Regions from separate parts of the Paenibacillus sp. sgz302190 genome, predicted to be linked through region 2. Evidence: predicted binding sites of a transcription regulator. Region 2 holds the regulator's gene; the other holds the start of a gene.
What was found. The regulator Rex, encoded in region 2, represses fermentation and respiration genes when NADH is low (regulators of the CRP and FNR family bind a similar motif). The targets are predictions, from matches to a motif close to TTGTGAAATATTTCACAA.
Positions count from the first base shown of each region.

Region 1: a site for Rex is predicted at 4,498-4,515, ahead of AC6RNO_RS21180 (cytochrome ubiquinol oxidase subunit I). Genes of this name have one in related genera too.

Region 1 covers NZ_JBZYAO010000019.1:110,291-116,120, reverse strand. The annotation lists gene cydD (thiol reductant ABC exporter subunit CydD) at 1-1,984, opposite strand, end outside; gene cydB (cytochrome d ubiquinol oxidase subunit II) at 1,986-2,996, opposite strand; gene AC6RNO_RS21180 (cytochrome ubiquinol oxidase subunit I) at 3,049-4,443, opposite strand; gene AC6RNO_RS21175 (hypothetical protein) at 4,595-5,830, opposite strand, start outside.
Region 2 covers NZ_JBZYAO010000005.1:241,572-247,401, reverse strand. The annotation lists gene AC6RNO_RS09105 (amidohydrolase) at 1-73, opposite strand, end outside; gene AC6RNO_RS09100 (DUF47 domain-containing protein) at 306-932, shown strand; gene AC6RNO_RS09095 (inorganic phosphate transporter) at 955-1,953, shown strand; gene AC6RNO_RS09090 (hypothetical protein) at 2,788-3,132, shown strand; gene AC6RNO_RS09085 (redox-sensing transcriptional repressor Rex) at 3,147-3,767, opposite strand; gene dinG (ATP-dependent DNA helicase DinG) at 3,764-5,830, opposite strand, start outside.

The DNA of each region.
Region 1 (5,830 bases), on a different contig from region 2:
TCAAATAGCCGGACGTCCCCATCAGCCCGATGTTGGCCGCCACCGTCGCAAAGCCGAGCAGCGCCGCCAACGCCGTCCGTCCTTTATACGGACGGACAAACGCCAGCATGCGGCGGAAGGTGCCCCTGCGGGCCCCGGCCCCGGCAGCGCCGCTGCCCTGTCCGTCCGGCGCTGCCGCCTCAGCGGCGCCGCTCCATTGACCGGGCGCCGCGCCAGGCGCCGGCCCGGCGTCCCCGCCATCGGCAGCGCCGCCAGTGCTGCCGCCACCCGCGCCCGCATGAATCATGCGGGCGTACAGCCCGCCGGCGGCCAGCAGCTCGGTCGGCCGGCCCATCTCCGCGATGCGCCCGCCGTCAAGCACGATGATGCGGTCCGCATCACGCACCGTGTCCAGCCGGTGCGCCACCGTAACGGACATGCGGCCCTGCAGCAGCGCATCGAGCCCCTTCCTTACGGCGGCTTCATGAACAAGCCCGACGCCCGACGTCGGCTCATCCAAAAGCAGCAGCGGCGCGCGTTTCAGCAGCGCGCGGGCAATCGCAAGGCGCTGCATCTGTCCGCCGGACAGGCGGACGGAATCGCCGACCGCCGTCTCCAGCCCTTGCGGGAGGCGGTCTATAAAATCAACGCCTGCCGCGCGGAGCGCCGCAGCAATCTCGGCATCCCCAGCCCCGGGGCTGCCCAAAGTCACGTTGTCCCCGAGTGTGCCGTGGTACAACCGGGGGTTCTGAGCGACGCCGGACAGCCGGCTGCGCCACCAATCCATCGATAGCTCCGCCATGTCGATGCCGTCGATCAAAATGCGCCCCGACGTCGGCCGGACGAAGCCCTGCAGCAAATCGAGCAGGGTGCTTTTGCCCGCTCCCGTCGGCCCGACAACCGCAATCCGCTCACCCGGCTCCAGCTTGAACGTAATATCCGCAAGCGCCGGCCCCGCAGCATCCGGATACGACACACCGACCGCTTGAAACTCGATCCGGTGCCCCCGCGGATTCTCGGTGCCCCGCTTCGCCCCCGGACGCTCGACAAAACCCGGCGGCTCCGTCTCCAAAATGTCCATGATGCGCGCCGCAGCGGACATTCCGTTCGTGCTGGCATGGAACTGGGTTCCCAGCGTCCGAACCGGCGCATAAAACTCCGGCGTCAACAGCAGCACCAGAAAAGCATGCTCAAAGCCGATTTCCCCGGCAATAAGCCGCAAGCCCAGGAAAACGGCAACGACAGCCGTACTGAGCGTGGCGAACAGCTCCATGACGAATGCCGACAAAAAGGCCAGCCGCAGCGTGCCCATCGTCGTCTGGCGGTAATCTTCGCTGATGCGGGCGATAATTTCGATTTGCGCCCGGCTGCGGTTGAACATTTTTAACGTAGGCAGGCCGCGCAGCACATCCAGAAAATGCCCGCTGAGCAGGCCAAGCGTCTTGAACTGCTTGCGGGCCTTCGATTTGGCGGTCAGGCCGACCAAAATCATAAACAGCACGAGCAGCGGAAGCGTAACAGCCAGCACGATGGCCGAGATCCAGTCCAGCCCCGCCACGACGCAAAATACTGCGACCGGAATCAGCATGGACAAGGCGACCTGCGGCAAATAACGGGCCAGATACGCTTCAAGCTGCTCGACGCCTTCATATGCCGTCCCGATCAGCTCGCCGCTGCGCTCGCCTTTGGCGTAGTTCGGCCCCAGCTCCGAGAGCTTGCGCAGCAGCCGCCCGCGCAGGTCGCTTTTGATCCGCAGCGCCATGCGGGCGGATACTTGCTCGCCCGCCGCCTGGACGACCGCTCTGAGCGCGATCAGGCCGAGCAGAATGCCGAATGCGGGAAGCAGCCCCTGAAGGCCGAGCCCGCCGAGAAAAGCTCTGTCCGCAATCCGGGCGATACCCGCCGCCTCCAAAATAATGAGCATCCCGCCCGCCGCGCCGAGCGCGATACAGACCGCGAACAGCGCGCGGGTTCCCTGCACTTTGGCAAACAACCGGCTCATCATGTCAGTACTCCAAATGGTCCTTGACGCTGACCCGCTTGCGGAATACCCAGTACGTCCACGCCTGATAGGCGATGACGATCGGAACCGTCGTAAGCGCGATAATCGTCATTACTTTTAGCGTGTACTCGTTGGAAGCCGTATTGTAAATCGTCAGCGTCCACTCCGGGTTGAGCGAGGAAATCATCACCCTTGGGAACAGCGACATGAACACCGTCACGGTGGACAGCGCGATCGTGAGGCCGGTCATAATGAACGCCCAGCCGTCGCGGCCCGCCTTCAGGAAGAAATGAACGGACAGCAGCGCCATGCCGGCCGTCAGCGGCACCATGCCCGGGATGATTCCGTCGCGCGTGAACATATCCGTCTCCACGTAGCTGAGCACAACGAACAGCAGAAGCGCCGCGCTCGTCCAGGCGCCGACCCGGTTCGCCAAACGGCGGGCGCGATCGCGCAGCTCCCCTTCCGTTTTGAGCGACAGAAACAGCGCTCCGTGCAGCAGAAACAACAGCACGATGCTGACGCCGGCCATTACCGAATACAGCGAAATCAAATCCCAGAACGAACCTACGAAATTCGTATTGGCATCGATCGGCACGCCTTTCATCAAATTGGCCAGCGCGACGCCCCACAGCAGCGGAGGCAGCAAACTGCCGCCGAAAAGGATCCAGTCCCACATCGTTCTCCACTTCGGATTTTCCAGTTTGCTGCGAAACTCGAACGCCACTCCTCTTCCGATCAGCGCCAGCAGCATCAAAAACAAAGCCATATAAAATCCGCTGAACAAGCTCGCGTACCAGCCCGGAAACGCCGCGAACATCGCGCCGCCGGCCGTGATCAGCCACACCTCGTTGCCGTCCCAGACCGGACCGATCGTATTGATCAGAACGCGCCGCTCCACATCGGACTTGCCGAGGAAAGGCGTCAGCATGCCGACGCCGAAATCAAAACCTTCCAAGAAGAAAAACCCGACAAACAGCACAGCGATTAAAACAAACCATAAAATTTCCAGCATATGTTGACGTTCGCCTCACTTTCCTTTTTTCACTAAAGCGCCTCCGCCAATTTTAGAGATAAGAGACGGCTCCTTTATTTGGGCTGACCTGCTTATGCTTAAGCTGCGACTCGTCGTCGGCGCCCTTGCGCACGAAGTGAACGACAAGATACACGAACGCCGCAGCCAAAAGTCCGTACACGAGCGTAAAACCGATCAGCGAGGTCGCTACCATGCCCGTGGAAACGAGCGGCGATACGCCGTCCTCCGTTTTTTGCAAGCCGAAGACGAGCCACGGCTGGCGCCCCACCTCGGTCATGATCCAGCCTGCCGAATTGGCGATATAGGGCAGCGAAATGGCGGGTATCATCCATTTCAGGTAGAGGGCGCTTCCGGCCAACCGATTGCGCAGCGCCGCATAAGTGCCGAACATGCTGAGCAAAATCATCAGCACCCCGGCCGCAACCATGATGCGGAAGCTCCAAAAGGTCGTTCTGACCGGCGGGATGTAGTTGCCCGGGCCGTACTGGGTTTCATATTTTTTTTGCAGCTCATTCATGCCGGGCACGCTTCCGTGCAGTTTATTATAGGAAAGAATGCTCAGCGCATAAGGAATTTCAAGCTGATACTTGTTTTCCTTTTTGGCAGGGTCGATGAAGGCAAAAACCGTCCACGGAGCGCTGTCTCCCGTCGTTTCCCACAATGCTTCCGAAGCGGCCATCTTCATCGGCTGGGATTTCATCAGATGCTGCGCCTGCTCGTGCCCCGCTACAGCCGTCAAAAAGCTGGCTATCAGCGCAACCACGATTCCGATCGTAAAAGAAGATTGAAACAGCTCCGTCTGATGCTTGCGCAGTATTTTGTATGCGCTGATGCCGGTCACGAACAATGCCCCGGTCGCAAGCGCCCCGTAAACAACGTGCGGGAACTCGACCCACAACTGCGGATTGCCCAACAGCGCAAAGAAATCCGTCATCTCCGCGCGCCCGTTCCGAATCGCATAGCCGACCGGCTCCTGCATGAACGAGTTGGCGCTTAGAATCCAAAGCGCGGACAGCGTCGTGCCGATGGCGACAAGCCAAATGGAAGCCAGGTGCACTTTTTTGGGCAGCCGGTCCCAGCCGAAAATCCAGATGCCGAGAAATGTCGATTCGAGGAAAAACGATACGAGAGCCTCCACTGCGAGCGGCCCGCCAAAAACGGCCCCGACAAACCGGGAATAATCCGCCCAGTTCATGCCGAACTGAAATTCCTGCATAATCCCCGTCACGACGCCGACCGCGAAATTGAGGAGAAACAATTTGCCCCAAAATTTGGCCATCATTTTGTATTTGTCATCATGTTTCACTACGTACAGCGTCTGCATAAAAGCGATCAAAAACGCGAGCCCGATCGATAGCGGGACGAAAAAAAAGTGATAAACCGTCGTTATTGCAAACTGCCATCTGCTCCAATCCAAAGCGTCCAAAATAACGCCCCCCTTTCTTATGATCATGATTATAGGGAGGATTCGGACGCATTCATGTGACGAAAATCACAATATAAAGCCGATTTATGGCAAAAAAGGCACATCCCTAGCACAAAAACAAAAAAGACCCCATGGACCTAGATCCATGGAGTCATTCTGCTGCGTCCGTATTCATTTTGAACAGCGTACCGCCCACTGCTTTGTACCACGAGCCGTGCAGCCATTTGGTCATTCCGCCGCCGTAGCCCAAATCGATCGATGCCGCTTGACCTGGCGCAATCAGAAACAATTGCTTGTCGAACGTGTAGGTTAGCGTGCCGTCAGGAGCCAGCTTGTCGATCTTCGGTCGGTCCACGTCCACTGGCAGGTAAGTTGCCTGCGTCACTGAGCCTGAAGGCGACTGCACATAAATTTGCCGGGTCCCATCCCCCGACTGCTTCGTAAAAGCGATCCAGCCCTGCGCGATTTCGTAATCGGCGCGGGGATAGACGTACGTGCCTTGCGGCGCAGCCGGCCCAAGCTCGGTGATGACGCCGTCCCGCTTCTTCAGCAGCTTGCCGCCTTCCCCGATGAAGACGATCGTGCGCCCGTCCCATACCGGATTATAGCTGGCACGCTCCCGGTGCGGAATGATGAGGCTGCTTTGCCCCTGCGCATGGCGGTAAATCTGCGTCAGTTCGTCTCCCCGGGCCGTTCCCGAGTAAACGAACTCGCCGTTTATGTTCAAGCTGGCGCCGTAGGCGGACGTGCCTTGAAGGGGATATTTCCACGCTTCGCCGGTCGCTGAATCGATCCAGTCAACCCGGTGCGTACCCGGCCGCAGCACATAGCTGCCCGCGACCTGGAGCCTGTCGCCGCCGTCGCAGCACGTTTCAAAATAGTTCAGCCCCGTGTCCGCCGCCGAGCCGTCTTTCCAGAGCAGCGTATGAGCGTAGCCGTCCCCGTACAGTCCCGCGGTGAACACGGCGCCTGACGGAGTAAGCTTTGCGCCTATTTTATCGGGCTTCGCGTATACAACCGTATCGGGACCGCCCTCGCCATCCAGCAAATGGAGCCTTTTATCATAAGCTGTATACAGGATCCGGTTTTCGTCGAAATCGTCGATGACGCCCGGAACTTGCCGCAGCTTGACCAGCCGCAGGCCATTGTCCGCATACAAAGTATGATAAAGGGTTCTAACTCCGCCGCCCGCCGCATCCGATACCTCGGCTTGCAAATAAACGATCCGGTTCCGATAAGCGGAGATATCGAAATCGCGTTCTACACGCCCCTGCCCCTCCGCTTCCGCAAAAAGATGATTGTTCTCATCCAGCAGCATCAGCTTCACTTGCGCGCCGGCCTCGCCGGGAGGCGCCGCTGCAGCGGCATGCAGCAAATCGGCGGTGAT
Region 2 (5,830 bases):
TCCATCCTTTGACAACAGGTCTGGACGAATCCGCCGTTACAAATATTCCGTTGCGTATGCACATTTTTTTCATAGGTAAAGGTTCCTCTCCAGGCATTCTTCTAACGAACACCGCTTTTTCCAATGTACAACTTCGCACCCGTAAAATCAAGAAAACCGGCAAATGCAAAATCCAAGTTATTTAGCATTGCTTTCCGTATAAATGTTATGATATTTTTAACTTCGTGAGTTTTCAACAAATTGGTCTGTTTTGTAGCAAAAATCGATCAAAATTTTGTACATATAGAAAATATTGGGAGGGTTTTATGACAACGTTATTTACTAGAAAAGGGGACGTCGATTTTCTCCAGCTTCTCATCGGGTCTGCCGAGAATGCCTTGGAAACCGCTCAAATGTTCCGTACGGCGATGATGGGTGAGAAACCGCCCGTCGATTATGTAAAAGCCATCCACGACCTGGAGCATAAAGGCGATTCGATCACGCATGAGATTTTCAAAGGACTGAACAAAGTGTTCATCACTCCTCTGGACCGCGAAGACATCATGGAGCTCGCCTCCAAAATCGACGATGTCACGGACGGCATTGAAGCCACGATCGCCCGTTTCGACTACCTCGGCATTTCGCATACCGATCAATTTATGAGAGACTTTTCCGCGGTTATCGTCGACTCCTGCCAACATATGCTGGATGCGTTCAAACTGCTCGCCAAGAAAAAGTACATGCAAATTACGGAGCACACGGTTGCCATCAACAGCCTGGAAAACGACGGCGACCGGCTGATGCGCGAAGGCATACGGCAAATTTTTCTCGCCAAAAAAGATATTTATGAAGATTTCAAACTCAAAGAAGTGTATGAAAGACTGGAAGAAACAACGGACGCGTGCGAAGATGTGGCCAATATTCTGGAGAGTGTCGTTCTTCGGTACTCTTGAGGAAACGATTTAGGAGGAAAACATGTTAACCTATCTAATCGTTATCGTGGCGCTCGCACTTTTGTTTGACTTCATCAACGGATTTCACGATACGGCGAATGCAATTGCAACATCCATCTCTACAAGAGCGTTAAACCCCCGGGTCGCCGTTGTTATGGCGGCGGTACTGAACTTTGTCGGAGCGATCGTCTCTTCCGAAGTCGCCAAAACAGTCGGGGGCAAAATCGCCAACCCGGCCAAAATCGACCACGGCGTTGAAATTGTAATCGCGGCGCTTATAGCCGCCATTATCTGGAACCTTGTGACCTGGTATTTCGGCATTCCTTCCTCCTCCTCGCATACGCTGCTCGGCTCCCTGGCCGGTGCGGTAATTGCCGGAGCAGGCATGAGCTCCGTGAACTGGGGCGGTTTCACCGAAATTATCATCATCCTCATTTTATCGCCGATCATTGCTTTTGCAGCGGGCTTTGTGATCATGATCCTGATTAAGTATATCATCCTTTGGTCGGGCAACACTTCGCGTTCCAAGCTGAACCGGATGTTCCGTTCTTTGCAGGTACTGTCAGCCGCGCTGCTGTCCTACTCCCACGGCGGCAACGACGCGCAGAAGGCGATGGGCATCATCGTGTTCGGGCTTGTTGCAGCGGGTTATCAAACGGATCTGGATGTGCCTTTATGGGTAAAAATCGCCGCGGCTACAGCCATGGGCCTCGGAACGTCCATCGGCGGCTGGCGCATCATCAAAACGATCAGCCGCAAAATTATTAAAATCGAGCCGATCAACGGCTTCGCCTCCGATTTGACGTCGTCGATCATTATACAAGCATCCACTCATATGGGGATGCCTCTGTCAACGACGCACGTCATTTCATCGTCCATTATCGGAACGGGAAGCGTCCTGCGCTTCCATGAAGTCCAATGGGCAACCGTCGGCAAAATGATCATGACCTGGGTCATTACCATCCCGATCAGCATCGTCTTGTCTTACTCGATTTACTTCGTGTTGTTTAAGTTGTTTTAGATGAAAAACCCGGGCCAGTATGTGGCTCGGGTTTTTTGTTATTTTTGCAAAGCGCGGCGGGGCGCTGCAATGCGGCTATGGAGCGAGCCGCTTGTGCGTTGCATGTGGCTGTGGAGCGAGCCGCTTGTGCGTTGCATGTGGCTGTGGAGCGAGCCGCTTGTGCGTTGCATGTGGCTGTGGAGCGAGCGCTTGCACGCTGCATACGGCTGTGGAGTGAGGCGCTTGTGCGCTGCTTGCGCTCTGGAACGTGCGCTTGCACACTCCTTGCGTTGTTCTACGAGCCACTTGTAACGCTCTACCATAGCCACTCTCAGCGTTGCGTCGAATTGAATGGCTACAGCACGTTAGATGTGTGCGCAAGATCGCGTATTTGTTTTGTTTGTTGAGCTTCGCAACCAGGAGCGGTTTTAAAGCCGAACTTTCACCGGTTTCCGCTTCTTTTTGCCGTCCGCCCAAAGACGGCACTTCGCGCCAATGAAACGAATTGGCTCGACAGCCGGAAAAACCTACAAAACTCCCATGACGCCGTAGACGTTATCCCCACAGAATGAAAACAATCGTCTACTGAAACAATTTCAAGCTTTAAAAGCGTAAAAGTTGGAAACGAGTACATTATTTTCGTTAAAATAGAGGCTGCTGAGAAAACATACATTGGAGAGACGCATCATATTACGGGTAGAAAACCAGACTGTTGATAAAGTAACGGGGTAGAGGAACCAAAAGGGGCACAATCACTCTTCAGTAACCTACGGCTCTCTCCTGTACGGGTTACGGCGTTGGAACAAGCAGCCTGGCACAGAAAAAACCTGCGAAAGTCAGGCTGTTTCAGCAGAAATGGTTCATTTCGGCAAAAAGCCTGCGATTGTGCAGGAATTTTCGCTAAAAACGCTTCTCAGCCCATGTTCGCGGCGAAAAGCCTGCACATTTGCAGGAATTTTTCGTATCCAGCGCATCAGCGAGCAAAAAACTGTACTTTTGCAGGTTTTCTCCACGTTGCTAAGCAAATGTACTGCCTGCTGCCATGCGAGTTTTTCGCCGATCCAGCTTCCGGAGGCTTCTGCAGGGTTTTGTTTCTCTTCTGCAGGTTTCTGCGGGTTTCTGCGGGTTTCTGCAGGTTTCTGCGGGTTTCTGCAGGTTTCTGCAGCTTTCCCCTGCGTCCTGCTGCAAATTTCCGCATAGCGCGAGCCCTTGGCCTAGTCCAAATAATAGGCCAGACTCTGCAGCTCGGTCGTGAAATCGGCATGGTGCACGCGGATTTCGGGCGGCACCTTAATGATGACCGGCGCAAAATTAAGAATCGCTTCAATGCCGGCTTCGACGAATTGATTCGCCACATTTTGCGCTTCCGCTGCCGGTACCGTAATGATGCCGATTCTGACGCCAAGCCGCGATATCGCTTCTTTCAGCTCGTGCGTCGGCTGCACGATCAAATTATTGATCGTCTCGCCCGTTTTCTCGGGCATCGCGTCGAATACGGCGACAATTTTCATATCGTTGCGCAAATATGTGTTGTAGTTGCACAGTGCCCGCCCCAGGTTGCCCGCCCCGACCAGAGCGACCCGGATATGGCGGTCCAGCTTCAAGATCTGCCTGATCTTCTCGATGAGATAGCCGACGTCGTAGCCGATCCCTTTTTTGCCGAATTCCCCGAAATAGGCCAAATCTTTGCGGATTTGCGCGGGGTTCAAATCGAGCTTTTGCCCCAGATCCTGCGACGAGACCGTCATAATATTTTTCATCGCCAGCTCGTTCAAAAACCGCAAATAAATCGGCAGCCGGCGGACTACAGCTTCGGATATTTTTTGTGTCTTCACCGCTGCGCCTCCCCCATCCATTCCTCAATTCTTGGAATCATTTGTTCCGTCGTCATATGTTCAATCTTCGGACCGGGCAGCGAATAAAGAAAATATTTGCCGTACTGCGTATCGATAACGCGGGTATCGTAAATAATAACGATTCCTTTATCCGTAGCCCGCCGCACGAGCCGCCCGAATCCTTGTTTGAAACGAATGACCGCCTGCGGCACGGAAAATTTCATAAACGGATTTTCGTTCCGCTTTTTAATATTTTCACATTTGGCTTCAATGAGCGGGTGATTCGGAGGCTGAAACGGAAGCCGAATAATAGCCAAGCAGGACAACGCATCGCCCGGGATGTCCACGCCTTCCCAGAACGAGCTTGTACCCAGCAGCACGCAGGAATGGTGGTCCTGGAACATGCGGGTCAGCTTGCTGCGGTTGCCGCTGTCTACGCCCTGTCCAAGCACGGTAATCCCATGCGGCTTTAACCGCTCCTTCATGCCGGCATGAATCTGCTTTAACATCCGGTTGGATGTAAACAGCACGAGCATTCGGCCGTTGGTAACCAAAGCGACATTGCTTAAAGAATCGATAAGTGCTTGTATGAAAACGGCGTCCCCGGAAGGGCCTTTAATCGTCGGAAAATCTCTGGGAATACAGACCAGCGCCTGCTCCCTGTAATTGAACGGGGACGGAAGCTGCACCGTTTTGAGCTTGCCGGCCTCTTCGCCGGCGGGAATTTGCAAACCGAGCTGATCGGCCGAGTATTGGAACGATTTGTTCACGGATAACGTAGCCGAAGTCAAAATGATGCTGTCTTTATTTTTGAAAAAATGCTCCTGAAGCAGCGGACTCACATCCGTCGGCACACTGATCAGCTGCAGCGACTTGCTCTTGGAATACGTGCCGGCTTCCATCCAGTATACGTAACCTTGATCCTCCATTTTCATGAAAAAATGAAGCGCATCCCGGTGCCCGTAAAGCTCCTTCAAAGTTCCGTTCAAATCCGTCACGATGCTCTGGACTTCCAGAACTTCCTGCATCTCTTTGATCTCGCTCAGCATTTTGTCGAGCGTGCGGAGCGTATCGTTCATGCTCAAATAAATGTTGTCCTCCATCATCGTCAGCTCGCTCCAATGCGCCGGCAGCGCCTCGGGCTTCATGCGCAGCACGTATTGCGAGTTCTCCGATTGCGACGGGTCGCTTTTTGCCGTAAGCAGCTCGTACAACCCTTCGCTCAAACGCTCCCAGTCTTCCTTGATCTGCACGATTTTCGGGTACAAACCGTCTATCGCTGCGCTCCAGGCCAAAGCTCTCTCCTGCTCTTCCGCCGCCTTCTGAAGACGAAAGCGGAGCATAGGCAGCTGCCCGCTGCGGTTGTCTTTATACAACCACTGCAAAGAATGGTAAAACGCGCCCGAGTGCAGCTCGATCCCCAGATGCTTGCTGGCCACTTCTTCAAAGTGGTGTGCTTCGTCGATGACCAGATGCTTGTAGCCGGGTAGCAGGCGGTTCTCGGCCTTCATATCGGTAAACAACAGCGAATGGTTCGTTATGATGACATCTGACGTGTTCGCATCGTGGCGGGCGCGGTGGTAGAAACATTTTTTGAACCAGGGACACATCCGGTTCAGGCAGGAATCGGTATCGCTGGCCACCGAATGCCAGAACTGCGCGCCTTTATTGCCGAAATTCAGCTCCTCTTCGTCCCCGTGTTTCGTTTCGCTGAGCCATACGACCATTTGAGCCGCTGTGACCGAGTCGTCCTTGCCGTACTCGTAATCGCGCGTGACCAGCTTGTTTTCGAACTTGCGCAAGCAAAGATAATGACTTCTGCCTTTCAATACGGCCGCTTTAAAAGGTATCGGAAAAATGTCCTTCAGCAGCGGAATATCCCGCTCGCGCAGCTGTTCCTGCAAATTAATCGTATGCGTGCTGACGATCACTTTTTTATCGTGTTTGATTCCGTAATACAGCGCAGGAATCAGGTAGCCCAGCGATTTGCCGGTACCCGTACCCGCTTCAATCATTAAATGCGTGTCGGCCTCCAGCGACTGCTCCACTTCATGGATCATCTG